One region of the Pseudodesulfovibrio thermohalotolerans genome, then DNA from elsewhere that is predicted to be linked to it. Evidence: predicted binding sites of a transcription regulator. Region 1 holds the regulator's gene; each other region holds the start of a gene.
The links. Region 1 encodes sigma-54, which starts transcription at its own class of promoters, with help from an activator protein. Its sites were predicted from a motif close to CTGGCACGGNNNNTGCTT; they were not measured.
Positions count from the first base shown of each region.

Region 2: LF599_RS15250 (SHOCT domain-containing protein) is a predicted target of sigma-54. The motif match lies at 2,293-2,310, and genes of this name have one in related genera.
Region 3: nifH (nitrogenase iron protein) is a predicted target of sigma-54. The motif match lies at 2,888-2,905, and genes of this name have one in related genera.
Region 4: flgB (flagellar basal body rod protein FlgB) is a predicted target of sigma-54. The motif match lies at 5,604-5,621, and genes of this name have one in related genera.

Region 1 covers NZ_CP120635.1:2,067,671-2,075,000, forward strand. Annotated here, with positions in the region: gene LF599_RS09815 (manganese-dependent inorganic pyrophosphatase) at 1-39, opposite strand, end outside; gene LF599_RS09820 (PTS sugar transporter subunit IIC) at 132-806, opposite strand; gene LF599_RS09825 (PTS sugar transporter subunit IIB) at 835-1,299, opposite strand; gene LF599_RS09830 (PTS sugar transporter subunit IIA) at 1,310-1,747, opposite strand; gene rapZ (RNase adapter RapZ) at 1,750-2,631, opposite strand; gene LF599_RS09840 (PTS sugar transporter subunit IIA) at 2,650-3,099, opposite strand; gene hpf (ribosome hibernation-promoting factor, HPF/YfiA family) at 3,102-3,641, opposite strand; gene rpoN (RNA polymerase factor sigma-54) at 3,678-5,087, opposite strand; gene lptB (LPS export ABC transporter ATP-binding protein) at 5,325-6,050, opposite strand; gene lptA (lipopolysaccharide transport periplasmic protein LptA) at 6,053-6,856, opposite strand; gene lptC (LPS export ABC transporter periplasmic protein LptC) at 6,897-7,330, opposite strand, start outside.
Region 2 covers NZ_CP120635.1:3,243,592-3,250,921, reverse strand. Annotated here, with positions in the region: gene LF599_RS15260 (NifU family protein) at 56-277, shown strand; gene gltX (glutamate--tRNA ligase) at 501-1,898, shown strand; gene LF599_RS15250 (SHOCT domain-containing protein) at 1,981-2,262, opposite strand; gene rpmB (50S ribosomal protein L28) at 2,520-2,735, opposite strand; gene LF599_RS15240 (DUF177 domain-containing protein) at 2,944-3,465, shown strand; gene rpmF (50S ribosomal protein L32) at 3,532-3,711, shown strand; gene plsX (phosphate acyltransferase PlsX) at 3,704-4,753, shown strand; gene LF599_RS15225 (beta-ketoacyl-ACP synthase III) at 4,832-5,818, shown strand; gene fabG (3-oxoacyl-[acyl-carrier-protein] reductase) at 5,962-6,705, shown strand; gene LF599_RS15215 (acyl carrier protein) at 6,741-6,974, shown strand; gene fabF (beta-ketoacyl-ACP synthase II) at 7,080-7,330, shown strand, end outside.
Region 3 covers NZ_CP120635.1:2,950,044-2,957,373, forward strand. Annotated here, with positions in the region: gene nifD (nitrogenase molybdenum-iron protein alpha chain) at 1-1,116, opposite strand, end outside; gene LF599_RS13835 (P-II family nitrogen regulator) at 1,139-1,513, opposite strand; gene LF599_RS13840 (P-II family nitrogen regulator) at 1,513-1,860, opposite strand; gene nifH (nitrogenase iron protein) at 2,016-2,846, opposite strand; gene LF599_RS13850 (LeuA family protein) at 3,166-4,260, shown strand; gene modB (molybdate ABC transporter permease subunit) at 4,400-5,158, shown strand; gene LF599_RS13860 (hypothetical protein) at 5,130-5,984, shown strand; gene LF599_RS13865 (protein-tyrosine phosphatase family protein) at 5,988-7,052, opposite strand; gene LF599_RS13870 (PEP/pyruvate-binding domain-containing protein) at 7,045-7,330, opposite strand, start outside.
Region 4 covers NZ_CP120635.1:2,642,509-2,649,838, reverse strand. Annotated here, with positions in the region: gene LF599_RS12560 (FliI/YscN family ATPase) at 1-944, opposite strand, end outside; gene LF599_RS12555 (FliH/SctL family protein) at 947-1,696, opposite strand; gene fliG (flagellar motor switch protein FliG) at 1,683-2,681, opposite strand; gene fliF (flagellar basal-body MS-ring/collar protein FliF) at 2,685-4,277, opposite strand; gene fliE (flagellar hook-basal body complex protein FliE) at 4,329-4,658, opposite strand; gene flgC (flagellar basal body rod protein FlgC) at 4,676-5,116, opposite strand; gene flgB (flagellar basal body rod protein FlgB) at 5,117-5,527, opposite strand; gene LF599_RS12525 (tetratricopeptide repeat protein) at 5,960-6,523, shown strand; gene LF599_RS12520 (IMP cyclohydrolase) at 6,988-7,330, shown strand, end outside.

The DNA.
Region 1 (7,330 bases):
GGTATCGGGGTTCTTGTGTCCAACAACCAAAATAGCCATATCAAGTCCTCCTAATTGATTTATCCTTTATCAGGAATTTGAGCATCTAAAACAGAATGTGAGAGATATCACAAACTATGCCGACTGCCAAGCTAAAAGCGAGGCCAAAGTAAGAAAAGCGAGAAAAGAATTATGCCCGTCGTAAGAACGACATAAGCCCGTTTCAGGCGCAGAGCCATTAGGCCCCCGAGAGATGCGGCCACCCAAAGGTAGGCCCAGGTCACGCCCAATCGCGTAAAGATAGCCGGATACAATGTGAATATGATCTCAAACCCCTGCTTGAGGACAAGGACAGCAGCCAGAAAGGAAATCCAGCTCATGAACAGATTTCTCGTCATGGAACGCAAAATGAGCATTCCAGGGAGATGGACGGTGCCGGGATTGCGCGCCCAGTTCAACAGCATATTGTAGCTTCCCTGCTCACGTTCGCGCAACCACCCTTCCACCTTGGTGCCTATCCAGGCCAGCGGCATACTGGCGAAAAGCACAGGCATGATCCTGGAGGGTTGGTCCAGACCAAAGTAGGTGGTCAGCGTCAGTGCGGAAAACGTCGCGGCGGTAAGCTGCGGTGGAATGTAAGTGCCCGCCGGAATGAGGTCGAGCCAGAACAGCTCGAAGAAAATGGCGATGTAAAGGCTGGTGGTAAACTCGCCAGTGGCTGCTCCCCAGAAGAAACCCACCACCAGGGGACGCTCAAGTAGCCCGATGCTCAGCGCTGAACGAAAAAGGGAGAAGAGGGCAAAAAAAAAGCGACCAGTGCAAACCAGGCGAAGGAATGGGGCAAGATCATGACGGCTAGAACCTCACCTGTATGGGGTCATTGGGAACACATCGAAAATCCAGCTCCACGCCCTTTTTGTTGAGATGCCGCAGGCAGGTCTCGTCTTCGTCGGACAAGGCCACGCTCGGCGAAATCTGCCGTTTGCCCGGGCTGTAGTGAACGTTTCCGATGTTGAGCACATGAAAACCGAACCCCGAATCGAAGGCGCGGCGCGCATCGGAACAGTTGGAAAAAAGGATGATGGCGGCGTATTCGCCGGAATTGGAACTCAGCTTGGTAACGGCTTCAGGCACTTCCTCCACGGTGATGAAGGAACTTTTCACCGCCTGGGGAATAGCCAAAGACATGATCTCCTGCTGCAGAATGTCATGGGCCAGCTCATCGTTGGCAACGATGACGGTCCTGGCCCCGGTATACGGCAGCCACGTCTCGATGATCTGGCCGTGAATCAAGCGATTGTCGATACGAACGAGAGTCACGGCTTCATTCCTACTTCTTTGCTTTTTTACGCAGCATCGCTCCGGCGACCTTGATCCCCTGCTGTCCCGCGACCATGGCCTGTTCGGCTAGATCGTGCAGTTTCATGGTCCGCCCCTGCAGGGCCGCCACAAGCATGGGCAGGTTGACACCGGTGATGACCTCGACATTTTCCGCTTTCATAAGAGAAAGGGACATGGTCGTGGGAGAACCGCCGAACAAATCGGTAAGAGCCAGGACACCCTTTCCCTGTTCCAGGGACTGGATAGCCTTTCGCACGCCCTCCAGAGCCTCGTCCACACCCTTCTGCACGTCAATGCCCACGGCCAGGCAATTTACCTGAGGACCCATGACCATCTCCGCCGCCTGAAGCAAGCTTTCGCCGAAGGTACCGTGCGTGACCAGTACCACGCCGATCACTCCGTCCTTTTTTCCAGTTTTTGCAACCATGTCTATCCGAGTTCCATGTGTCGATGTTCAATCGATACTGTATAGCCTTTTTCCTTGAGTGTCGCCAGTACCGACTCGGCAACGGATACCGACCGATGCCGGCCTCCGGTGCACCCCAGCGCCAGGGTTATCCTGTAGCGCCCTTCATCTGCATAAAGGGGAAGGATATAAAGCAGGAATTCATGAAACCGCTTGATGAAACCACTTCCGGCGGGGTTGTTGAGGACATAATCGGATACGGCCTTGTCCATCCCGGACATGGGACGCAACGATTTGTCGAAATAGGGGTTGGGCAGAAAACGTAGGTCAAAGACCAAATCCGCCTCGGAGGGCACGCCGTACTTGAAGCCGAAGGTGATGATATGCACCCGCATACCCATGCCCACGTCCTCAAGGGCCGACCATTTTGTTTGAATGACCCGGCGCAAATCATGGATCGAATAGTCCGTGGTATCCAGAACCAAAGCGGCCTGGGAACGCACCAACTCAAGAAGCTGTTTCTCCTTCTCCAAAGCCTGTTCCAACCCGAGATTGCCATACTCCAGCGGATGCGGCCGACGGGTCGTGGCGTAACGACGGACCAGCTCAGCCATCTTTGCCTCAAGGAAAAGGACCTGCGGGGTGATGCCGAGTTCTCGAAAACCTTCCAGCGCCTGAGCCCATCCGTCCACAAATTCGAGCTGGCGCAGGTCCATGCCTAGCGCAAGCCCCCGATACTTGGTATCGAACTTGAGAATAAGGTCAGCCAGCTTGGGCGACATTTCGGACGGCAGGCCGTCGATACAAAAGAAGCCGAGGTCTTCGAAAACCCGAAGAGCCGTACTCTTGCCGGAACCCGAGAGTCCGGTAACGATGACCACGGGAAAGGAATTGTTCGACGTCATCGGTGCACACCCATCGGTTTAGACGCTTTTGAGGAGAGTCCAGAGAGCCTCAGTATCTTCAGCCGTGAGGAAAGCCTTGCGGAATTCCTCGTCCTTGAGAAGACGGGATATCTGAGCCAGAACGCGCAGATGCATACCCGCCACCTGTTCCGGCGCGAGCACCAGGAAGAAAATGTTGCAGGGGCTGTGATCGAGCGCCTCGAACTCCACGCCTTTCAGGCTGCGGCCCACGACAACGATGACCTTCTCCAAGTCCTCAAGCTTGCCGTGCGGAATGGCGATGCCATCGCCGATCCCGGTGGATCCGAGTCTTTCTCGATCGAGAAGGACACGGACCGCCAGGTCCGTGTCCATCTCTGGATATTGTTCGCCCAAGGGGGCGACTAGTTCATGCAATACGTCCGACTTGTTCTCGGACTGCAATTCGGGAAGGATCAGCTCCTTCGCCAGATAATCACTGAGTTTCATGCTTAGTTACCGGGGTCGATCAGTCCGTAATCGCCGTTTTTTCTCTTGTATATGACGTTAACGCCTTCGGTCTCCGAATTGCGAAACACCAGGAACTCATTTTCAAGGGCATCCAACTGCATGGCGGCCTCGTCCACGGACATGGGCTTGGGCTCGTATGCGTCGGAGCCAACGATGGTTGGAGCTGCACCGCCGCCTTCCTCGAAGGACAGGTAGTTCATCTGCGCCATTTTATTGGGACGCGCCTGTCTGGGGCGGTTCTTCATCTTTTCCCGCATCTTGCGGAGCTGGGCTTCCAGCTTGTCCAGGACCATGTCGATGGTCGAATACATATCTTCAGAATCTTCGTAGGCCGAGATATGAATGCGATCCGAGTTCAGGATCACATCCGCCTTGTGGCGGAACTTGTCGACCAACAAATTGACCTGGAGATCTGCTTCCGCATCGGAAACGTATTTCGCTACCTTTTCAAAACGCTTTTCCGCGTACCCCTTGAGGTGATCGGAAGGCTCGAAATTCTTGAAAGTGAAGCTGATGTTCATACGCTGCCTCCTGGTTGCGTTTGCGGCAAGCAGAATCTAGAAATACTGCTTGCGTTTGGAAGAAGAAGGAATGCCCATGGCCGAGCGGTATTTGGCGACCGTGCGCCTGGCGATATTCACTTCCAGCTTTTCCTGGAGGATTTCGCCGATTCTCTCGTCACTGAGCGGTTTCTTCGTGTCTTCTTCCGAGATCATTTGCTTGATGAGCGCCTTGACGCTCTCCGAACCCACCTGGGAACCGTCATTGAGGTCCAGGGCCGAGTTGAAGAAGAACTTCAACTCGAAAATTCCATGAGGAGTCGAAACATACTTGCTGGTAGTGATCCGGCTCACGGTGGACTCGTGCATCTCTATATCCTCAGCCACCTCCTTGAGGATCAGGGGTTTGAGCTTTGTTACGCCTTCCTCGAAAAAGGCTCTTTGAAAACCGACAATACTTTCAACTACTTTATACAAGGTTCGCTGCCGCTGGTACAGACTTTTCATCAACCACGCGGCGGAGCGCATCTTTTCCTGAAAGTATTCCTTTTCCTTGTCGGCCGCCCCCTTCATGGAGTCCATGTAGAAGGTGTTCATCTGCAAACGGGGCATCCCATCTTCATTAAGAATGATGACAAAATCTTCCCCGTATTTGTAGACGAAGACATCAGGGCTGACATAGTGCGGCTCAGTGCTGGAAAAATTGGCGCCCGGCATGGGGTCCAGGGTCTGGAGAAGATCCAAATACTCCTTGAGCTCTTCCATGGAAATCTTGAACTTGCGGGCAAGGGGCTTGTAGCGGTTCTTTTCCAGATCTTCCAGATGGTCCTGCACGAGGGACACCAGGATCGGGTCGTCGTAATCAAGAACCTCCATCTGAACCAGAAGACACTCCTGCGGAGTGCGCGCGCCCACCCCGACGGGATCGAGATGCTGAATGCGAGTGAGTACGCTCTCAATCTCCTCCTCGGAAGCCTGAACCATGGCGGTCAACTCTTCCATGGAAGCCTGGAGATAGCCGTTGGAATCAAGATTGCCGAGGATGACATCACCAATCGCAAGCTCGCTTTCGCTGAAACTGGAAAGCCGCATCTGCCAATTGAGATGGCCTTCCAGGGACGGCTTGGAAGCCAACCGCGCCTCAAAGGAAACGCCCTCCTCAGGCACTTCCAGGTCGCGGGACAACGCCTGCTTGGAGGTGGAGGAAAATTCGCCGAGATAGTTCTCCCAATCCGCATTGCGGACCAGTTCCTCTTCGGCCTGAGACTCGGTCAGAACCTCGGACTTGTCCGATACCTCGGTTTCGGTTTCGGTCTCATCCAGGAAAGGATTCTCCAACAATTCCTGCTGCACCGTCTCCAACAGTTCAAGACGGGAGAGTTGCAGCAGCTTGATGGCCTGCTGCAACTGGGGCGTCATGACCAGTTGCTGTGAGAGCTTGAGCTGTTGTCGAAGTTCCAATCCCATGATTCGTCACTCGCTTAGGGTTGCGTTTATCGGCTGCCGGATAAAGAAATTTTTTTTGCTCGGCTTGCCATTTCTTTCGGTTGAACTATGCCACAACGAATTAAAGGATGCAACACCATTGTGATAACATCCTGTTTCTATTCGCAATCAATCGAATATATTATGGTATGAAAAAAGTGTACCAACCTTTGGGTACAGTGTAAATCGAGAAAGCTAAAAAAAGATGTGGGCGGTGAATCAGAGCCGGAAATCTTCGCCCAGATAAATCTGCCGGGCTCGGCTGGACTTCACGATATCGGTCGGAGCCCCTTCAAGAATGACCGTACCTTCGTAAACGAGATAGGCTCTGTCACAAATATTCAAAGTTTCCCGAACGTTGTGGTCGGAAATGAGAATACCGATCTCCATGGACTTGAGTACGGAGATGATTTCCTGGATGTCGATGACCGCGATGGGGTCGATACCCGCGAATGGCTCATCAAGAAGAATGAACTGCGGGTCGAGAATAAGCGCCCTGGCAATCTCCAGCCTGCGCCGCTCACCGCCGGACAAAAACATGGCCGCCTGATCCGCCAGCTTGGTGATGGTGAACATCTCAAGCAATTCATCCGCCCTCGCCCGCTGCTCCTTGGAAGTCATGGAGGTCTGTTCGAGAATGATCTCCAAATTCTGGCGCACGGTCAGCTTCTTGAAGATGGAGCTTTCCTGCGGCAGATAACTTACCCCAAGCCGGGCGCGTTCGTGCAGCGGTTTGTCCGTAAGCTCCTGCCCATCCAGGGTGACCACCCCGGTATTGGGCTGCACGATGCCCACAAGCATGTAGAACGTCGTGGTCTTTCCCGCGCCGTTCGGGCCAAGCAGGCCGACGACTTCCCGGGAGTTGAGCTCGATGTTGATGCCATGCACGACCTCTTTCTGGCCGTACCGCTTGGACAGGTTGGTTGCGCGCAGACCTTCGCCCATGGCTATTGCACCTTCATGTTGCCGGGGGTCATGAAGATGGCCTTGACGCGCTGCTCGCCGCCTATGACCTCCGACCGGTCGTCCTTGATATGGAAATTGATGACTTCGCCCGTCAGGGAATTGGGGCCGTCCTGCAACTTGGGATTCTGTTCCATCTTGAGAAGCTGCGGGCCGACCAGATAGGTCAGTCTGCCGCAGGTTCCCTCGGTGTTGCCCTTCTTGGCTCGAACACTGCCCTCGGCAACGATTCGCTCAACGCTGTCGGCCGAGAATTTCCTCTGTCCGTCAGCCAAAAGGTAGGCCGAAAGTTTGTCGGCCCAAAGGGTCAGTTCGCCGTGGACCGCGACAACGTTGCCTTCGAAGGAAATGACCTTGCCCGCCTCGTCATAGGTCATGCGGTCGGAGGTGATCTTTACCGGCGCACGGCTCGGATCGACACTCACCGGAACGGATGCGGGCGGCGGAGTCTCGGCCACGGGCGCCTTGACCTCGCCTTCGCCGGAATCCTGTTGCGGAGCGGCGGCCGGCGTGGGTTCGGCCTTCTTCACCTGTACTGTTTTGAAATATTTGGCGTTGGCATACCCGATGGCTTTGGACAGGTCGCGTTCCTTTTCATCGAGTTCGAATACTGCCACCCAGCCGTTTTGCGGAAAGTCGGTCCTCACCCGCTGCCCTTTGGTCAGCGTGACCACATGAGCCGAGCCCGGAGCGGGTTCCTTGCGAACGTTGAGGTTGACCGTAGCCTCGGACACCTCGCCCCAGTCCTGGGCCATCGCCCCGGCCGGAATCAGGAGCACAACCAGCATCAGCAAAATAACCGTTTGGCGAACCGTATTCAGCAACGTCTTATTCCTTGTCGTCTTGCAAAGGACTTCCAACCAGTCCCTCGGGGGCCAGCAACGCTTCCACGCCACCTGCGGCCACCAGTTGTCTCGTGACAAGATCGATCTCCAGGGCCTTGGCCTGGACGATCATGTCGGAACGGCGCAACGAGACGCCGCCTTTGAGGTACACCTTACCTATCGCCCCCACATAATCAAGCTGCTGGGCATCCAAGGCCAAATCGCCGAAGCGGCCGCTGACCCTGTCGTACAGTGTGAGGTTGTCATTCTCCTGATCCACCTCGCCACGCTCCGACTGCACATAGACCTCTTGGCGGTCATCGCCGAAAAACGCGGTGAGCTGCGGGAAATTCACGGCAATGATACCGAGTTCCTGATTGTACTTCGCGCTTTTGGCCAGGAGCTTCCAATTCAGACTTCCCTGCTTGCCCTGCACCA
Region 2 (7,330 bases), 1.2 Mb from region 1:
TCGCGCGGCAGGCCGTAGATGTTCCGACCGAACCCGAATCAACGGAGGTTTTGCCATGCGTGAAAAAGTTGAGGACGTGCTGGACAAGATCCGGCCCATGCTGCAGGGCGACGGCGGCGATGTGGAGCTGGTGGATATCACCGACTCCGGTATCGTCAAGGTCCGCCTGACAGGAGCCTGCAAAGGCTGCCCCATGTCCCAGATGACCCTCAAGAACGGCATCGAACGGATTCTTCTCAAGGAAATCCCCGAAGTAAAGGGCGTCGAAGCCGTATAGCGGAAGAAGCCTCCCCCGGACCCTGTTTTTTCCCTTTCTTCCCCATTTGATGCGTCGCCGCATAAGGGGGAGGGCGGGTAAATGGGGCGGAGGGCGGCATTCGACATATTACATACTAAGAACATCCGCCGCGTTCGCACCTACCGCGAAGCGGCGGTAAAAAAGTTTTGGAGATTCTCGGAAACCTTTTTCAACAGGCTTCCGAGCCGCCGGAGGCATTCTCATGACCAAAGTTGTTTCCCGTTTCGCGCCGAGCCCGACCGGGTTTCTGCATATCGGCGGTGCCCGCACCGCACTGTTTTCCTGGCTTCTTGCCCGGTCCATGGGCGGGGAGTTCCGTTTGCGCATCGAAGACACGGACCGTGAGCGGTCCACCCAGGAGGCCACGGACGCCATCATCGACTCCATGCGCTGGCTCGGGCTTGAGCACGACGGCGAGATAGTCTTTCAGTCCGCCCGTTCCGAGCGGCACAACGAGGTCATCGACCAGCTTCTGGCCTCGGGCCACGCCTATTACTGTCAGTGCAGCAAGGAGGACGTGGACGCCATGCGCGAGAAGGCCATGCGGGAAGGCCGCAAGCCCAAGTACGACGGCACCTGCCGTGAAAAAGGGCTGACCTCGGGCGTGGTCCGTCTCAAGACCCCGCAGGAGGGCGCCACCGGCTACAAGGATATGGTCAAGGGGTTCATCTCGGTGGAGAATTCCGAGATGGACGACATGATCCTGCGCCGTACGGACGGAACCCCCACCTACAACCTGGCCGTGGTGGTGGACGATCACGACATGGGCGTGAATCATGTGCTGCGCGGCGACGACCACGTGAACAACACCCCGCGACAGATCCTCATCTATCGCGCCATGGGGTGGGACGTGCCGGAATTCGGTCATGTGCCTATGATCCTCGGCCCGGACAAGAAAAAGCTTTCCAAGCGCCACGGCGCGCTGTCGGTCATGGAATACGAGAAGATGGGCTACCTGCCCGAGGCCGTGACCAACTACCTGGCCCGGCTGGGGTGGTCCCATGGCGATCAGGAGCTGTTTTCCATGGACGAGATGATCGAGTTTTTCTCCACCGACGGCCTGGGCAATTCCCCGTCGGTCTTTGACCTGACCAAGTTCGAATGGGTCAATGGCCAGTACATGCAGAAGGCCGACCCGGACCGTCTGGCCGGGATGCTCTGCGACTTCCTGGCCCGCGAGGTGGGCGAGGAAGAGGCCAAGTCCGTGACCCGCGAGCAGTTCGCCCGCATCGCGCCGCTGTTGCAGCCCCGGGCCAAGTCCCTGCTCGACATGCTGGAGCAGGCCCACCCGTTTATCGTGGACGCCTCGTTCCTGCCCTACGACGAGAAAGCGGTGAAGAAATTCCTGACCGATGAGACCAAACCCCTGCTCGCGGAGATCGCCGATCGCATGGAAGGCCTCGATGAGTTTACCGAACAGGCCCTGGAGGAACTGCACCGCCAGTTCATCGAGGAAAAGGACATCAAGTTCAAGGTCGTGGCTCAGCCCATCCGTGTGGCCATCACCGGCAAGACCCAGTCGCCCGGCCTGTTCGAGACCATGATCGTGCTCGGCAAGGAACAGACGCTGGCCCGAATCAGAAGGGCGGTCGAGCTGTAGCCCGCCGCGTCGGATGGAAATTGACTGAAAGGCCCCCGTCGGAAAGATTCCGGCGGGGGCCTTCGTTCGGGGTGGTGCTCCGTTAGCCGTTGCGCAGTTTGTCCTTCATGGCGAGAAACTTGCTCGTATCAATCTCGCCGGAAGCATAGCGGCGTTTGAGGATTTCCTCCGGCGTTGCGGATTCCGGAGGCATGGCGGGTTTGTGGAATAGTCGCACCAGGATATATATTATCAGCCCCAGCACCAGGAATTGGACTATACCCCCGTGGAGGAAGCTCATTGAGCCGAACCAACCGCCGGGCCCTTCGCCGAATCGGAATCCCGGGCCGGAACACCAGGTTCCGAGTGAAGTCAAAAATTCCATGATTTCTCCAGAGCTTGTTTGCTTGGAAGAAAGCATGGACTGTGCCAAACTGATTTGTCAGCTATTTCGGCATATTGCCGTTAGGGGACAGTGGGAGGAATGGTGCAGATGTGCAGACCCTTGCGTGCAGAGGCTACACAAGGTTGCACAAGGGGGAGGGGAGAGAGGAATAAGGACAGCAGGACGATGGACGCAAAAAAGTTGCCGCCGAAAAAAAGTTTCGGCGGCAACTTCTTGCCATCGAAATGTGCTGCACGTTAGGCTTCGGGCTTCTTGCTAGCCACGGGCTTGACCACTGCGCCATTGCGGATGCAGCGGGTGCAGGCCTTGATGCTGACGACCTGGCCGGACTCCAGCTGATGACGAACCTTCTGCAGGTTGGGCATGAAGCGGCGCTTGGTCTTGATGTGGGAATGGCTGACATTGTTGCCGGTCTGGGGACCCTTTCCACAAATATCGCAAACCTGAGACATTGCGACCTCCTAATGTATTCTAAGGAAATAATTCGTTTTCGTACTTGCAAGGCCGCCTGGTTCTGGTAGCTTCTCCGGGCAGCGGGAGAGAATCCTTACCGAGCCCTGAAGCAAATGGCAAGGGTTTTTTTCTTGACATGGGATTTTATTACCATATAGGAAGCACCGGTTGTCCGGCCGTGGAGCCGGGCCGAAGACGGAGTGCGACATGGTTGAATACTGGCTGACTATCAGCGACATTGCCGCGGAGGGCGGGAACTTCACCTTCGACGACCAGAATTTCTGGCGCGATGCGTGGCGTGCGTTTAAATTGGACATCCGTCCGGGCCGCGACCTTGTGGCCGAGTATTCCGTTTTGCCCCAGTCCGACGACGGGGCGCTGGTACGCGGTACTCTCAATGGTGCCGTCATGCTGGCCTGCGACCGTTGCGCCGAACATTTCGAATACGGAATCGACGTGAACTTCGATGCCTTCGAGCAGTTGCCCGATGGCGACGAGGGTGAAGGCGATCCCCGGGTGCGCCTGGATAATGGTCAGCTTCAGCTCGACATGGGCGCGATCCTCTGGGAGGAATTCGCCCTGGCCCTGCCGTTCAAACCCCTGTGCGGGGAGTCCTGCAAGGGCGTCTGTCCCGGATGCGGCGTCAACCTCAATACCGGCGAGTGCGCTTGCGAGCGGGAAGAGGGTGACGAAAGGCTTGCGGTTTTCCGCAACTTGAAGATAAAGTAACGCCCTTGCCCGGAGCTTCGGCTTCGCGGCATTCGGTTGAGAACAAATCAATACGAGGTATATATCATGGCTGTCCCCAAGAAGAAAACGTCCAAGTCCCGCAAGGGTATGCGCCGCGCTCACGATAAGGTTGCCGCTCCCAACGTCATTTACTGCGAGTGCGGTGAGCCCACTCTGCCTCATCGCGCCTGCTCTGTCTGCGGCTCCTACAAGGGCCGTCAGGTCATTGACGGCGAAGATGCCTAGCAGCGTGGGAATCCCGGCGCCGCGCATTGCCGTGGACGCCATGGGGGGAGATTTCGGGCCCGGCGTTGTCGTGCCCGCTGCGGTGGCCGCCGCGCGCGAGGGTATTGCCGTCGTGCTTGTCGGAGACGGCGAGCGCGTCCGAGCCGAGCTCGGCAAGCTCGATACCAAGGGGCTGGACATAGACGTTGTCCACGCCTCCCAGGTGGTCGAGATGGATGACAAGCCCGCCGACGCGCTCAGGCGCAAAAAGGATTCTTCCATCCAGGTGGCCTGCCGCCTGGTCAAGGAAGGAAAGGCTCACGGCGTGGTCTCGGCCGGACATTCCGGCGCCACCGTGGCCTGCGGCATGTTCATCCTGGGGCGTATTCCGGGCGTGCAGCGTCCTGCCTTGGCCGGTATCATGCCCACTGAGAAGAACCCCGTGGTGCTCATCGACGTTGGCGCCAACGTCGACTCCAAGCCCCAGCATCTCCTCCAGTTCGGCCTTATGGCCGACGTCCTGGCCCGGCACGTCCTGGGCGTCAAGGACCCGTCCGTGGGCATTTTGTCCATCGGCGAGGAGGAGGGCAAGGGCAATGCCGTCGTGCGCGATGCCTTCGACCTGCTCAAGCGTTCGCAGATGCGGTTCATCGGCAACGTCGAGGGGCGCGATATCTTCACCGGCGAGGTGGATGTCGTGGTTTGCGACGGCTTTGTCGGCAACGTCGCTCTGAAGCTTTCCGAGGGACTGGCCCGCTCCTTGAGCCGAATTCTCAAGGACGAGCTTAAGTCGAGCTGGCTGTCCATGCTCGGCACGCTGCTTTCCTTCGGCGCCTTCAAGAGGTTTAAGAAGCTTGTCGATTACGCCGAATACGGCGGAGCCCCCCTGCTCGGCCTGCGTGACATCGTCATCGTCGCGCATGGCAAGTCCAATGAGTTGGCCATAACCAACTGCATTCGCATGGCCGCCACCAGCGTGCGCAACAATGTGCATGGCCATCTGGCGGACGGCCTGGCCGCCCACAAGGATTTGGCGGCCAAGCCCGACAGAAACGCTGCCTGACACACCCCGCGTTCCGCGGGATGTGAAAAATCTTGCGCAGCTTGACCGCGCCATACCGTTGGCATAAACACCGATTCCATGATCAATTCCATCCTTCGCGGCTTTGGCCTGTACGCCCCTGAAAAGGTTTTGACCAACGCCGATCTTGAAAAAATAGTCGACACCACGGACGAGTGGATCACCTCTCGCACCGGGATCAAGCAAAGGCACCTCGCCGCCGAGGGTGAGGCCACGTCCGACATGGCCTACGAAGCCTCCAAGAAGGCGCTGGCCGAGGCGGGCATCGATCCCTCCGAACTGACGCACATCGTCTGCGCCACCTTCACCCCGGACTCCATGATTCCGTCCGCCGCCTGCCGACTGCAGGAGAAGTTCGGGATCATCGGGCAGATGTGCCTGGACGTCCAGGCGGCGTGCTCCGGCTTCCTCTACGCCTTGCAGACCGCGCGCGGCTATCTTTGCCTGGAACCCGACGCCAAGATTCTGGTCGTCGCCAGCGAGATTCTCTCCCGGCGCATGAACTGGGAGGACAGGTCCACCTGCGTCCTGTTCGGCGACGCTTCGGGCGCGGCGGTGATGACCGCCGGACAGCCCGGCGACGGTCCCGAGGTGCTGGACATCAAGCTCGCGGCTGACGGATCGCTGGGCGACCTGCTCACGGTCAACGGCGGCGGCTCCGCTTACTCCTACAAGCTGGGCGAGGCCATCGGGCCCGAGTATTTCGTCGAGTTTCAGGGACGCGAGGTCTTCAAGCACGCCGTGCGCAGCATGACCGAGATTTCCGAGGCCATCCTCGAACGCAACGGACTGAGCAAGGCCGACGTGGACGTGCTCCTTCCGCACCAGGCGAACTACCGCATCATCGACGCGGTCGGCCGCCGGTTCAATATCCCCGAGGAACGCGTCTTTTCCAATATCCACAAGTATGGAAACACCTCTGCGGCGGCCATCCCCGTGGCCCTGGCCGAGGCCGTGCACACCGGGTTCATCAAGCCCGGAAATCTGGTCCTCATCCCCGCCTTCGGCGGCGGGTTCACCTGGGGCGCGGCCCTGATCCGGTTCTAGTTTTTTTTAAACGCCTGTTTGTTTGCATTTTGCGGACAAATGGGGAATAAACTTTCAGGTTACGATTCCGGGGACCGGTTTGCAGTCCTTGACCAATTGGTATATGGGGTCCTGACCACAAGAGAACGACACGAGGGTTTTTGATGAGCGATCTTCCCAAAGTAGCCCTGGTTACGGGCGGTTCCCGAGGCATCGGGCGCACCGTTTCCGAGCGGCTTGCCGCAGACGGATTCGAGGTCTATCTCACCTATGTCAGCCGCCCCGAGGCCGCCGACGAGGTCGTCAAGTCCATCGAAGCAGCGGGCGGAAAGGCCCGCGCCTTCCAGCTCGACTCCGGCGACCGCGATGCCGTGGCCGCATTCTTCAAGGACGAGATCAAGGGCAAGGTCCAACTCCAGGCCCTGGTCAACAACGCGGGCATCACCCGCGACGGCCTGATGATGCGCATGAAGGACGAGGACTGGGACAAGGTCCTCCAGATCAATCTCACCGGCTGCTTCGTCTTCCTTCGGGAGGCGTCCAAGATCATGGGCAAGCAGCGTTCGGGCCGCATTGTCAACATCACCTCCGTGGTCGGCCAGATGGGCAACGCCGGACAGGCCAACTACTCGGCCGCCAAGGCGGGCCTCATCGGGCTCACCAAGTCCGCCGCTCGCGAGCTGGCGGGCCGCAATATCACGGTCAACGCCGTGGCCCCCGGTTTCATTCAGACCGACATGACCGCGGCCCTGCCCGAAAAGGTGATTGAGGCCATGCTCGAACAAATTCCATTAAAAACCCTCGGGCAGTCCGAGGATATCGCAGCCGCCGTCTCCTTTCTGGCTGGCCCCGGAGCCGGGTACATCACCGGCCAGGTGCTGGGCGTGAACGGCGGCATGTACATGTAATCAAGCAAAAAACTCATTTGGTAGTGGAGGAAATTATGTCCAACGTAGCAGCGAAAGTGAAAGAGATCATCGTGGATCAGCTTGGCGTGTCCGAAGACGAAGTCGTCGAGACTGCCGCTTTTGTCGAAGACCTGGGTGCCGATTCCCTGGACCTGACCGAACTGATCATGGCCATGGAAGAGGAGTTCGACCTGGAGATCGACGACGAAGTCGCTCAGAAGATTCTCAAGGTCGGCGACGCCATCTCTCACATCGAGAAGGCCCTTTAAGGTTTGACCGCCCAGGAAAAGACATATATTGAGAGCGTCTTACGCACCTTGGCGGTGTAAGACGCTCCTTTTATTGCACCAACCCAGACATCACGGGCAGGTATTATGAACAGGGTAGTTGTAACCAGTGTTGCCGCCGTCACGCCTCTTGGCAATGACGTCGAGACAAGCTGGCAGAACCTCCTGGCCGGAAAATCCGGCATCGGACAGATCACCAAGTTCGACACTTCGGACTACGCAACGACCATCGCGGGCGAGGTCAAGGATTTCGATCCGACCGAATTTATCGGCAAGAAAGACTCCCGCCGCATGGAGACGTTCACCCAGTACGCGGTGGCTTCCGCCGCCATGCTCCT
Region 3 (7,330 bases), 880 kb from region 1:
GCCCATCTCGGCGAAGAGGTCTTGGTAGTGGTGGGCGCGGGAGCCGCCGACGAACAGCATGGCGGTCTTGCCCTCGGTGTGCGGGCGGACCTGTTCGGCCATGGCCTTGACCTCGGGCATCTCCTCGGCGATGACCTCCTCGACCCGGTCGATGAGTTCCTTGTCGCCGAAGTACTCGGCGATCTTGCGCAAGGACTTGGCCGTGGACTCGGCGCCGATGAAGTTCACCTTGATCCACGGGATGCCGTATTTGGTCTCAAGCATGTCGGCCACGTAGTTGATGGACCGGTGGCACATGACGCAGTCGAGGTCGGCGTGCTGGGCGGAGGCGAACTGGTCATAGGACGAATTCCCGGAGAAGGTCGAGATGTTGGTGATGCCGCACTTCTTGAAGATGCGGTCGATCTCGAAACCGTCGCCGCCGATGTTGTACTCGCCCAGCAGGTTGATCTTGTACTTACCTTCCTTGGCCTCCTCGTTCTCGCCCACCAGATGGCTGAAGACCTGGTTGTTGGCGATGTGGTGGCCGGCGGACTGGGAAACGCCCTTGTACCCCTCGCAGGAGAAGGCGAAGACGTTGCAGTCGCCGAACTTCTCCTTCATCTTCTTGGAGACCGCGTGGATGTCGTCGCCGATGAGACCCACCGGGCAGGTGGCGAAGACGCAGATCCCCTTGGGATGGAAGATGTCGTAGGCTTCCTGGATGGCGGCCGCGAGCTTCTTCTCGCCGCCGAAGATGATGTCCTGGTCCTGCATGTCCGTGGAGAAGCAGTAGGGCATGTAGTTCTCGCCGTCCGGACCGGGATCGGTCTGGTTGCGACGGGTCAGCCAGGAGTAGAATCCACAGCCGATGGGGCCGTGGGTGATGTTCAGGATGTCGCGGGTCGGCCCCATGATAACGCCCTTGCAACCCGCGTAGGTGCAACCGCGCATGGTGATGATGCCCGGGATGGTGCGGACGTTCGCCAGGATCTCGGGCGGCGCCTCGGCTTCCGTGGCTTCATTGATCATTATCTGCTTGGCGCGCTTCCGGGCCACCTTGGGAGGATACTTCTTCAGAAGCTCTTCCTTGATGTCGGTGGGCATGAGCTGCACCACTTTCTTCGTCTTGGCCATTCTCAATACTCCTTCGTGTTGCCTAGGCTATGGCCTTAGCGCCGGTCTCGGCGGTTCTGACGCGAACGGCGTCGCCGACGGGCAGGACAAAGATCTTGCCGTCGCCCGGCTTGCCGGTCTTGTTGGCGGCGATGACGGCTTCGACCACGTCGGCCACCTGATCATCGGGGACCACTACCGTTACCATGCGCTTGGGATAGAGCTTGCCCTTCTCACCGAGCACGGCGGCGGCTTCCTCGTAGCCGCTCTCCGCGCCCTCGACGACGGCGGCGTTGACGAACCCCTTGCCCCGGCCTTCCGCGGCGTGGGCGAAGTAGGCGTCCACTCCGGCCTCGTTCAAGGCGGCCTTGGTCTGGTTCATCATGTTCATGCGCACGACTGCGATGACTTCCTTCATTACGCGGCCTCCTCGGCGGCGGTCTCGTTGACGCCGGAACTGATGGTGTAGACGTCTTCGACGTCCGAAACGAAAATCTTGCCGTCGCCAAAAGCTCCCTTGGCACCGGAACGGGCGGCGTCCATTATGGTGTTGACCACGAAATCCTTGTCCGCCGCCTTGACCACGCACATGAGCATGGTTTTGGGAATCTCGTCGTAGGTGACTTCGCCGATCTTGATGCCGCGCTGCTTGCCGCGACCGGCCACGGAGTATTTGGTGACTGCGGGAAAACCATTGTCCATCAGGGCGGCCAGGACCTCATCCGATTTCTCGGGCCGCACAATCGCTCGTACCATGATCATCATTTTTGCTCTCTCCTATCTCTTCGTAATTACTGACTTTGATCGTTTTTCGGTATTACATCCGCCATATTTCGAGGTTGGTTTTCCCCTGTAGGCACGGAATTCTTTCGAATTCCGCGCCTGCCGGGGCCGCCGACCGGGCGAAATGTTCGGGAGAACTAGGCGGCTTCCATGATGCCGTAGTCCATGAGCAGCTTTTCCAGGTCTTCGATCTCGAGCGGGGTCGGAATAACGAACATCTCGTTTTCGTCGATGGCTTTGGCCAAACCGCGGTACTCGTTGGCCTGAGGAACGTCGCCGTCCCATTCGATAACGGTCTTGCGGTTGATTTCGGCGCGCTGCACGTCGTTGTCGCGGGGAACGAAGTAGATCATCTGGGTGCCAAGCTTGGAGGCAAGTTCGGTAATCAGATCGGCCTCGCGGTCCGTGTTACGGGAGTTGCAGATGAGCCCGCCCAGACGGACGCCGCCGGATTCAGCGTACTTCATGATGCCCTTGCAGATATTGTTGGCCGCGTACATGGCCATCATCTCGCCGGAGCAGACGATGTAGATTTCCTGGGCCTTGCCGTCGCGGATGGGCATAGCGAAGCCGCCGCAAACAACGTCGCCGAGGACGTCGTAGAAGGCGTAGTCCAGCCCTTCCGACTCCTCGTAGGCCCCGAGGGACTCCAGCATGTTGATGGAAGTGATGATGCCGCGTCCCGCACAGCCCACACCGGGCTCGGGGCCACCGGATTCCACACACCAGGTACCGCCGAAGCCGGGCTTGCGGATATCTTCGAGTTCCACGTCCTCGCCTTCCTCGCGAAGGGTATCCAGAACGGACTTCTGAGCCAGACCACCGAGTAGCAGACGGGTGGAGTCGGCCTTGGGGTCACAGCCCACGACCATGACCTTGCGGCCCATTTCCGCCAATCCGGCGACCGTGTTCTGGGTGGTGGTGGACTTGCCGATGCCGCCCTTTCCGTAAATAGCTACTTTCCTCATGGTTTCTCCTCCAGGGTTTTGTTTGCGTCGATGGCCTCATTTGGCAAAGGTCGTGCCAATTTACGCAACTACAAACAACACGCTGTCATATAAGGAGAAATATGAAAGGCATCGGTAAAAACGCTACCTACGAAAAATGTAGGTTGCGACCACTTGACCAGACAGAACTGTAGGAACCTACAAAAACGTAGGCTGATCCATCCTTTTTTTGTAAAAGAATTATGCCTTTAATTACAGCGTGTTATAGAATCCACCCAATTTGGCACCGTTCATGCTGAAGAGGAATCATCACCGGCAACCATCCACAAGGACGAAGCACATGTTGATCGACACCACACTCAGGGAAGGAGCGCAGCTTTTCGGGGCCTACTTTTCCATGGAGGCCAGGGAACGGATCATATCCGGCCTGCTGGCCGTCGGCGTGGAGGAGATCGAGCTCGGCTGGGTCGGACAGGAAGGGCTGGACGAACTCCTGGGCAGGACGAAAAATCGGCGCGGCCGCACCGCCCTGTCCGTCTGGTCGCCCTGCCGCGAAACAGACATCCGTACTGCCGCGAGACTGGGGATCGAACGCATCAACATCGGTGTCCCGGTTTCCGACCTGCACATAGGGGAACGGCTCAAGACCGACCGCGAGGGGCTTCTGGAACGCCTGGCCCGCACCGTGCTCGCGGCCCGTCTCATGGGCATCGGCTATGTGTCCGTGGGGTTGGAGGACGTGTCCAGGGCAGACCGGGACTTCGCCCTCAAGGCGGCTGGTCTGGCGCAAGACGTGGGCGCGTCCCGCATCCGCCTGTCCGACTCACTCGGGCTGCTCTCCCCATCAGGAACCATGGAACTCGTCGCCGCTTTCAGGAGCAAACTTGAAATCGACCTGGCCGTGCATTGCCACGACGACTTCGGCATGGCCACGGGCAACGCCGTTTCCGCGCTGTCCGCCGGAGCGCATTTCGCCGACGCCAGCCTGCTCGGCATCGGCGAACGGTCGGGCATCGCGGCCACAGAGGAGCTGGCCGCTTATCTGGCAATCAAGGAGGAAAGCCATGCGTATGATGTTCAAAACCTTCGCGGACTCTGCCATTTCGTTTCTGAAGCTGCCGGGGTACCGATTCCCCGAACCAAGGCGATCGCGGGCAAGGACATTTTCGCTTGCGAGTCCGGCCTGCACGCGCACGCCCTCAGCAAGTCGCCCGGTCTTTTCGAGCCGTTCGATCCAAGTCGCATCAGCGCGAACCGGATGGTCGCGGTTGGCGGCAAAAGTGGGCGAGCGGCAGTGGCCCGCGCCCTCGCCGACCACGGCCTCGACCTTCCGGAACAGGGTCTCGCGGCCCTTGTCCGCGAAGTAAGGAAACTGGCCTGGGAGCTGGAACGCCCCCTGACCTGCGGGGAACTGACCGAACTCGTCAAAAACTAGGAGGCTCCATGCTCAGGAAGCTGCTTTTCATCTGTCTGTGGCTCTGCGTCCTGTCCGGCACCGCCGCCACCGGTGATGCGCCCCGGCCCGCAACCCCGTCCGAGGCACCCGCGCGCGTCGCGGCCCCATAGGCAAGGCCATGGACGTCTCCTCGCTCCTGGTCACCGGCAAACTGGCCCTTGCGGTCACCCCTGTCCTGCTCGCCCTGTGTATGCCTCTGGCCTACTGGCTGGCCGCGTCCAACGCCCCTTGCAAGCGGTACATTGAGGCGGCGTGCAACCTGCCCATGGTTCTGCCGCCCACGGTGCTCGGCTTCGGCCTGCTCATGGTCATGAGTCCGAAATCCCCCTTTGGAGCGGCCTGGGAAGCCGCCTTCGGCTTTCCCCTGCCCTTCTCCTTCACAGGGCTGGTCCTCGGCTCCCTGGCCTACAGCCTGCCCTTCGGCGTGCTGCCCATGCGCGCGGCCTTCGAAAAAATCGACCCGGGCATCATCGAGGCGGCGCGCTCTTCGGGCATGACCGGCTTGCAGACTTTCCGCCACGTGATTCTGCCCAACGCCGTGGGCGGGGTCACGGCCTCGGCCGCGCTGATCTTCGCGCACACCGTGGGGGAATTCGGGGTGGCGCTGATGCTCGGCGGCTCCATTCCCGGCCGCACCAAGGTAGCTTCCATAGCCATCTTCGAGCACTCCGAGGCATTGGAATACGGCCAGGCGGGCCTGCTCTCCCTGGCCCTGCTGATCGTCAGCTACGCGGCTCTGCTCGTCATCGGACGGTGCAACGCCGCCGGACGCGCCGCGCCGCCCCGGGGCACCGCCCGCCGGACATCCCGACGCGACGCCGATTTTCAAAACGCCAAGAGAGGTTTTCATGCGGACCATATCCACGCAGTACGGTGAACTGATTCCCCAGCACACGGCCGACGACTTGCGGAAACGGGAAATCATGCCCGTTGAGTACCACGCCTCGGGCGGGATCAAGTCCGTTCCCCTGGAAGAACAAACCGTCATCGCCACCTCGGCGGGCGACATCCCCGCCGAACTGGTCTCCTTTCATGAAAACGGCTCCCTCAACCGCATATTTCCGCTGAACGGCAAGCTTTCGGGCTATTGGAGCCAGGACGACGAAGCCGGGTTGTCCGTGCCGATCACGCTGACCACGCCCATGGGCGTGATCCGCGTCCGGATACTAAGCGCGGGCTTTTACGATGACCAGAGCCTGCGCAGCCTGACCCTGTGGCCCGGGGAAACCGTGTCGGTCCCCACCCCGGCGGGGCCTGTCGTGGCGCGCATCGGCGTAAGCTTCACCCGCGACGGCCGGGTGCGCTCTCTGGAACCGGCTAAACCCGTCGCCGTGCCCACCCCGGCCGGGGAAATGACCGCATACGACCCCGATGCCGTGGGCGTGAACGGGGACGCCAATTCGCTGGCTTTTAATGACGAAGGAAAGGTCTGCCGCCTGAGCACCACCCTGAGCGGTCTCATCGCGGTCCACCCGGACGGGCGCACGCACCGCCACGTCCCGCAATACAGAGAGAGCCTGTGCAGTGAAGCCGAACAGGAAGTAGTCCCCATGCGAGTGGAATTCGACGGGGACGAGGTGCGCATCGCGATCAGGCCGGACAGACCGGCCACGATCCTCAAGGGAAAGGGATATGTGTTTTTCGCCGAACCGTTCCTGCCGCAGTTGCCCGACATGTTCACCGGACTGCGCTGTTCGGTGTAGGACCTATTCCAGTCCCTGGCGCATCATGAACCGGAAAACGGTTTCCACGAACTTTCCGGAGACCACGTCCGGCAAGGCGAAATACGGCATGTCGCCGGACACCATGGCTCCGGTGTAGGCGAACCATATCTCGGAAGATATCTTGGCCAGCGCGGGAGTGATGAGGGTCTCCCACAATCCTCCGGCATCATGCTGGTCCAGCCCGAAGGCGCGGCACTGGATGGGACGGTGTTCGAATAGCAGGCACTTGTCGTCCAAAAGCAGGGGGCAGACCGATCCGGCCTCGGACAGGCAGTATTTCCCGCCCCCCTCCGCGTCGAGATCGCTGACCGTCCGGCGCTCGGCCTGAGCCGTGGCGACAGCGCGCTCGATGACCAGGAGACGTTCCTCGCCGGACAGCTTCTGGTTGATGCGGTGGGAAATGTACACGGCCTCGGCCAAGGTCAGGGAAACCGGAGTAGAACAGCACTGGCTGTGATCCAGGCCACAGGCGAGGCCGTCGGTGGTCTGACCGCTCTCGTCCACTCGCTGCACCAACTCCATATAATCGTTGAAAAAGGGCGAAAGATCCACCAGCCGCTTGAACTCCAGGGACGGCTCGCGCACGGTAAGCTGCCCCGACTGCTTGCCATACTTGCGGATGGTCCGCCACTGGACGAAGTTGGCGGGCTTGCTCTTGAGTTTTTTGAGCGCCTTGCCCGCAAGCTTGTGGCCCAGCCCCCGCCGAAGCAGGTAGGCATTGAGAACCGTGCCGGTCCGGCCGATGCCGTGGCGGCAGTGGATAAGCACCTTCTTGCCCAGATAGATGGCCTCGTCCAGCCACTCCAGAGTTTTTTCCAACTCGATGAGGCCGGGCGCCTCCTCGTCCTCCAGGGGCAGATAGTGCACCTCGAATCCCGCGCCCTTCTCGATGTCGTGAAGATCGCAGAACTCGCCGCACAGATTGAGGATGGCGTCCACCCCCTGCGCACGGATGGCTTCAAGCTGGGGATAGCTCATGGGCGCGTTGCCCACGCCGAGCTGGTCCGTTACCCAGGTAACCTTATAGGCAAGCGTCTTTTCAGCCATCGCGAGACTCCGCATCCTTGACGAACCGTTCGACCTCGGCGTCCACCTGTTCCTCGGTTTCCATGCGCATGTCCATGAGCCGGGTCACTGCCATGAGATAGCCCAGGCGCATAAGCAGCCGCCTGATGTCGTTTTCCGGCAACCGGGCGCACTTGGCGTCGATCATGTCGCCGCGCGTCGTGGTCTCGAACCCGTAGCGGTCCAGAACCCGGCGGATGAACTCCAGCCGGAGCAGCCGCTGGTCGAACCCGGCCCCGCCGCCCTTGAAACGGAAATTG
Region 4 (7,330 bases), 570 kb from region 1:
GTGAAGTCGTCGCCGTCCACCAGGACCGTATAGATTCCGGTGATGGACCCTTTGCGGTTTTTGCCCGCGCGCTCCAGAAGCTGGGGCAGGTGGGCGAAGACGGACGGGGTATAGCCGCCGCGAGTGGGCGGTTCGCCCGCGGCCAGGCCGACCTCGCGTCCCGCCATGGCGAAACGCGTGACCGAGTCCATCATCAACAGGACGTCCTTGCCCTGGTCCCGGAAAAATTCGGCGATGGCCGTTGCGGCGTAGGCCGCGCGCATTCGGATGAGCGGGCTTTTGTCCGAGGTGGCCACCACGAGCACGCTGCGGGCCATGCCTTCGGGACCAAGGTCGCGCTCCATGAATTCCACCACCTCACGACCGCGCTCGCCAACCAGGGCGATGACGTTGATGTCCGCCTTGGTGTACCGGGCCATCATGCCCATGGTGGTGGATTTGCCAACGCCGGAACCGGCCATGATGCCGACGCGCTGGCCCTTGCCGAGCGTCAGAAGCGCGTTCACCGAGCGGATGCCCACATCAAGGGGTTTGTCGATGCGCGGACGCTCCAACGGGTTGGGCGGTTCGCGATGCAGGGGGGCGAAAGCCTCGGCGTGGAATGGTCCCTTGCCGTCGAGCGGCTTTCCAAAGGCGTCCACGGCGCGGCCCAGCATGGCCGTACCCACCGGAATGTGCGGCGGGGTGGCCGCGTTCTGGATCAGGGAGCCCGGGCCGATGCCGCGCATGTCCGAGTAGGGCATGAACAGGCACGCGCCGTCGCGGAATCCGACCACCTCGGCGGGGATGGGGTCGTGCCCGGACGGCAGAAGATAGCAGACCGAGCCGAGGGGGGCCTTGATGCCACGGCCCTCCGCGATGAGGCCGACCACCTTGGTGACCTTGCCGAAGGTCTGGCAGGGATCGAGCTCTTCGAGAAGGGTGAGCTTCGAGTCCGCGTCCATGGCTACTCCCCGGTTCCGGACGTGATCTGCTCGGCCAACTGGTCGAAGAGGGGTTCCACGCTCTTCCAGCGGGTGTCCACGGTGTTGTCCACCTTGCCTTCGTCGGCCTCGATGACCACGCCGCCCATTTGAATGGAGGGGTCGCCCTTGACGCTCCAGTATTGAAGAGAGGGGTTGCGGTCCTGGATGGTCTTGACGAACTCGTCAAGCTCGGCGGTTTCCTCCGGGTTGCAGCGAATCTCGATGCGGCGCTGGGACTCGATGCGTTCCAGGGCCTGGGTCATGAGCGCCCGCAGGGCCTCCGAGCGTTTTTCGTCCAGCTCGACCTTGAGGGTTTTGCGCAGGGCGAGCCGGATGAGCCGGGATATGTCCTTTCGCCGGGCTTCGTAAATGTTGCCGCCCTGGGCTCCGAGCTGGGAGAAGAGGGCTTCGGCCTTGGCCGAGATATCCTTGATGTGCTGGTCCACGAATTCCTGCGCCTCGGCCATGCCCGCCGCAAATCCTTCGTGCCTGGCCGTGGCGCGCAACGCCTCGGCTTCGAGCTCGGCCAGCATCTTGATTTCCTTGGCCGCGTCGCGGGCCTTTTCCCGCACCCGGGCCAGATATTCCTCGTTGGTGGACTCGTCCCATACGAGCTGGCGCTTGCCCTCCAGCTCCTGGATGCTCATTTCATCCGGGCCGGGCGTATTCATGCCGACCACGACCTTGCCCGTCATGCGCGGGCGGTGTGTCTGGTGCTTAGATAAAGACATCGCTGCCACCTCGGCTGATGACGATCTTGCCTTCGTCCTCCAAACGGCGGACGGTCTTGACGATGGCCTGCTGCGCGGCCTCCACCTCGCTGAGCTTCTTGGGCGGCATGATTTCCAGGTCTTCCTTTATCATGGCCGAAGCGCGCTCGGACAGGTTCTTGAAGAACTTCTCGCGCAGTTCCTCGCTCGCGCCCTTGAGCGCGACCGTGAGGTCCTCGTTGGATACCTCCTTGAGCAGTTCGCGGATGGCGATGTCGTCGATGCTCTTGACGTCCTCGAACACGAACATGAGGTTGCGGATGTCCTCGGCCATCTGGGTGGACTCCTCCTCGATCTCGGAGAGGACCTCTTCCTCGGTGTTGCGGTCCACGGCGTTGAGAATCTCCGCCACGGAATTGACACCGCCGACCTTCTTGCCTTCCTTGCCGCCCATGGCGATGAGCTGGCTTTGCAGGACCTTGTCGACTTCCATAAGCATTTCCTCGGCCACGGCTTCGAGCTTGGCGAGGCGCATGAGCACTTCGGCGCGTACGCCCGCGGGGAGGTTCTGGATAAGCTCGGCGGCCTGATCCGGGTGCAGGTGCCCCAGGATGAGAGCCAGGGTCTGCGGATGCTCGTTCCGGAGAATCTGCGCCAGGATGCGCGGGCTGACGTTTTCCAATTCCTGGAACGGCGTGGGGCCGGTATCCAGGTCCAGGGAATCCATGATGTACTTGGCCGTTTCCGAGTCCAGGGACTGGGTCAGCAGCCGCTTGACCTGTTCCGGACCGCCCACCAGAAGTTCCGCGCCGTAGGCCAGGGCCTCGTTGTACTCCTTGAGGACTTCCAGGACTTCCTCCTTCGGCACGGAGTCGGTTTCGAGCATGGCCTTCGATACGGCGGCGATTTCGTTACGCTCCATGCGCTTGAATACCTCCGCCGTGAACTTCTCGCCCAGGGCGAGGAGCACGATGGCCGTTTTCTGGGGGCCGGTAAAATCTGCCATTTCTTATGCCTCCTGGGTGAGCCAGGTCTTGAGCAGGTGGACCGCCTGATCGATATTCTCGTCGGACAGTTGAATCGCGTGGTTCTTGGCATTTTCGAGCCGTCTGGACGTGTCCAGGGCTTCCTCGTCCATTTCTTCCTCTTCGAGGGCGAGGCGCTCGGTGCCGGGCAGTCCGGCCATTTCCTCGATTTCCTGTTCGGCGACGCGGGGCCGGATCAGGGCCATGACCACCGGCCGCACGACCAGGATGAGGAAGAGGAAGATCAGCAGGCCGTTGAGGAACGGCTTGCCCAGCCGCTGGGCGTATTCCAGCATGGTCCGCATGAGGGAGTCGCCGTCGGCCAACTGCGGTTCGCCGAAGGAGATGTTGCTCACCTCGATGGTGTCGCCGCGCTGGGAGTCGAAGCCCACCGCGTTCTCGATCAGGGTGCGGATGCGATTGATTTCCTCGGCGGAGCGGGGCGCGTAGACGGCGTTGCCGTCGGCGTCCGTCTCCCACGTCCCGTCGACGATAACCGCAACGGTCAGACGTTTCAATTCCCCGACCGGGGTAATAATATTTTCTTCCTGCCTGTTTATCTCGAAGTTGGTGGTCCTGGACTCGCGGGTGGAGTCCTGGGTGGTCTGGGTCCCGGTGAAGCCGTCGCCCCGGAAGTTGACGTCGGGTTCGCCGCCGGCCAGCGAGGCCGCGCCCTGGGTGGTTTCCTCGTTGCGGGTCTCGGAGCGGACCACGGAGCCGTCAGGGTCGTAGGTCTCCTTGCGCACGGTGCGCTGGCTGAAATCAAGGTCGGCGTTGACGCGGGCGATGACCTTGTCGGGACCGACGGCGGGGCCGAGAAGTTCGAGAATGCGGCGTTGCAGCTTGCCTTCCACATCCGCCTTGTACAGGAGCTGGGCGTTGGACATGGCCAGGCCGGAGGTCTCGTCCTCCGGGGTATACAGGGGATGGCCCTTCATGTCCGTGACCGTGATGTTCTTGGGCTCAAGGCCTTCCACGGCCATGGACACCAGATTAACGATGCCCGTGACCTCGTCGGGTTCGAGCTTGCCGTCGCCCTTGAGTTGCAGGACGATGGACGCCGAGGGCGCTATCTGGTCCTCGATGAACAGGGACTTCTGCGGGATGACCAGGTGCACCCTGGCCTTGTCGACGAGGGGAAATTCCGTGATGGTGCGGGCCAGCTCGCCTTGTAGAGCGCGCTGGTAGTTGACGTGCTGGACGAAGTCGGTCTGGCCGATCTGCACCTCGTCGAAGATTTCGAAGCCGATGCCCTGGCCGTGCAGGTTGCCTTCGCCCGCCACCTTGAGCCTGAGCTCGTACACCCTGTCCGCCGGGACCTTGATGGTCCGGCCGTTGTCCTCAAGCTTGTAGCTTTCCTTCTGGCCCTGGAGCATGGCCACGATCCTGGACGCGTCCTCGGGGTAGAGGTTGGTCATCAGGACCCTGTAGTCGGGTTTGTTCATCCAGTAGATCATCAGCGCGAAGGAAACGATCACTGCGGCGGCCAATCCGCCGATGAGGATTCGTTGTGACGCGGTGCGGTCTGCCCAGAGACCCTGTGCTTTGGACCAGTATTCGGCGACGAACGGAGGCATCTTCTATTCTCCAGCTTGCGTTGGCTGTGTTGCTACGGGTTGCGGCGACGCCTAGAACGGCATCTGCATGATTTCCTTGTACGCCGACATGACCTTGCTGCGGACGGCACCGGTCATCTGCATGGCCATGCCCGCCTTCTGCATGGCGATCATCAGCTCATGCACGTTCTGGCTCTTGCCGGACGCGAATTCCTCGATCATGACCTTCTTCTCGCTTTGCAGGTCGTTGACCTTGACGAGAGAGGTCTTGAGGGTGTCGTTGAAGCTCCGGACTGGTTCCTGGGGCTTTTTGAGACTTTCGGAGACCGTGGAGTCCACCGTGCGGCGGCGGATGTCCATGGCGTTCTGGTATGCGTTGATGGCGACGCTCTTGACGACCATTTGCTATCTCCTTTTCCCTAGCCCTGTCCGATGACGAGGGCTTTTTGAAACATTTGTTTGGCCGCCTGGATCGTCTGGACGTTTGCCTCGTATCCGCGCATGGCCTGCATCATGTTGGCCATTTCCTCGACCACGTTGATGTCCGGGTAGAACACGTAGCCCTGGTCGTTGGCGTCGGGGTGATCGGGCTCGTAGACCTGCTTGAAGGGCCGCTGGTCGGCGGTCACTCCCAGAACCTTGACGCCTTCCAGGTTGCGGTTGAGTTGGTCCTGCATGGCCTGGTCGAAGGGCGAGTATACCGGGGTGGCCTCGAAGGAGACCGATTTACGCTGGTACGGCCCGCCTTCGGCCGTCTTGGTGGTCCGAATGTTCGCCATGTTCATGGAAATGACGTTGAGCTGCGCCCGCTGGGCCGTGAGGCCGGATGCGCCTATGTCCAGGGCTGTCATGATATCCATTTACTTGCTCCCTTCCTGAATGACCTTGTTCATGCCGTCGAAACTCTTTTTGATGACCGAGGCCAAGGCGTTGTACATCATGGTGTTCTTGGCGTTCGTGGCCATCTCCTTATCCAGATTCACGTGGTCCATGCCGTGGACCTCGCGCGCCCGGAAATCGTCCAACCCCTCGCCCTTGAAGCCGTCGGGATCAAAGGTCGCGGGAAGATGCGACTGCTCTGTGCGGGTGAGTTTTCCCAGGGCGTTCTGGTTCAGTGCGGCCTGCAGGCGGCCTTCGAATTCGAGGCGGCGGGCCCGGTAGCCCGGTGTGTTCACGTTGGCGATGTTGCCCGTGACGATATTTTGACGTTCCAGGCGCAGGTCCATGACCTTCGCCGTCAAGTTGAGCTGGTGCTCGAAAAGTCCTCGCATTTCTTGATCCTCCTGCATTCGCGTAGGCGTTGCGGTCCCGCGGAGGCATGATTTTCCGGCGGGAACGCATAAGACTAAGCAACTCCCGTTCCAAACAGATAAGGAACAGGGATTATTGGATATTGCTAAAAAAAGGAAGACGGCGCGTCAGAGTTGCGGACAGGGGGTCGGAATTTGGCGCGTTTTTTAGGCGGCAACACGGGTAGATTCTTCCCTTTGGTCCGTCGCGAGGGAGGTGCCAGGCTACGCAGGATGCCTGGATGTTTGCTTGGAATATAAATAAATACAGATTGTTACGCTGCCTTTGTTACGATGGGCGTGAACTGGATTGCCGGTTCTTGGCACATTGATTGCTAGATCGATTTCGGCCGAATCGGCCAAGGATTTTTTTTCAGCCCGGCCCTCCGGGAAAAGGAGAAATGGAGGGGAACTATGAGTGGTCATCTGGATTACGAAATCAACAAGGAACTCGGCGAATGCTACCTGTTCATGGGTGAGCTGGACAAAGCCGAGGAGTATTACAAGAAGGCCGTCGGCTCCAACGGCGTCCATCCCGACCCGTATCTCGGCCTGGCTACCGTCGCTGTCCAGCGCGGCGATCTGAACGATGCCGAGATCATGTACAGGAAGGCCCACAAGATCGAGCCTTCGGATAAGAGTCTTTCCGGGATCGGCCTCATTCGCATGGAGAACGGCGACAAGGAAGAAGCCTTCACTCTGTTTGTCGAGGCCATCGGCATGAATCCCGAGAACATGGTCGCTCTGTTCAGCCTGATCCGGCTCGGACATGAGCTGAACCGCCTCGGCGAGATCATCCCGCATCTCGAAAATTATCTTGAAATCGACCCGGCCAAGCATGAAGTGCGCTACTCCCTGGCCGGATGCCTTGTCTGCGCCGGGCAGACCGAAGCGGCCGCCAAGCAGCTTGAGATCATCCTCGAAAAGGATCCCGAGCACAATGCCGCCAAGGAAATGCTCGAACAGATCCGGTCCTGACAACGGTCTCCCCTCCCGTTGATTTCCCGCCCCGCAGCCTGTTGCCGCGGGGCGGGGGGTCAGCCTTTCTGTCGTTGAGGCCTCCGTCGGCCGCATGACGGACATTTTTCCGCCCGGGGTGTCCGCATCGGTCTTTTTGTCTTTTCGTGTTTGGCGGCCGCTCTCTCCGAGATCGGTCCGTTGCCCTGTTTCCCACATTTTGAAGCTGCCTGCTTGCGGCTATTTTCCGTTTTCCTGGAATGACAGGCCGTTGAATGTTTAACGGTCTTTCATCTTCTTGTGACGCGAGCTGTTGTTTTTCGGTTTTTTTGCAGTTTTCGGTATCGCGGACCAATGTTTTTTGAACACCTGTGGAAAAACACCGGCGTAATGGGCCGTTTTTCGCCGGAAACCGTGGCCTTCCGCGCCTTGCCTTTGGGCAACAAATCTGGCACAGGCTCACAAAACATCAAGTGAGGTTTGCGATGAATCTGTTGCCTGTTAAGAGAGCTATCCTTTCAGTGACCGACAAGACCGGTCTTGCCGAATTCGGCGAGTTCCTGGTTGAGCAGGGGTGCGAGCTGGTGTCCACCGGCGGCACCAAGAAGATGCTGCAGGGTGCCGGTCTGCCCGTCACCTCGGTGTCCGACGTCACCGATTTCCCCGAGATCCTGGGCGGCCGGGTCAAGACCCTGCACCCGCACATCCACGGCGGCATCCTTGCCGACAAGGATGACGAGGCGCATATGGAAACCCTGCGCGACTTCGGCATCGAGCCGTTCGATCTGGTTTGCGTCAATCTGTACAATTTCGCCGACGCCGTGGCCA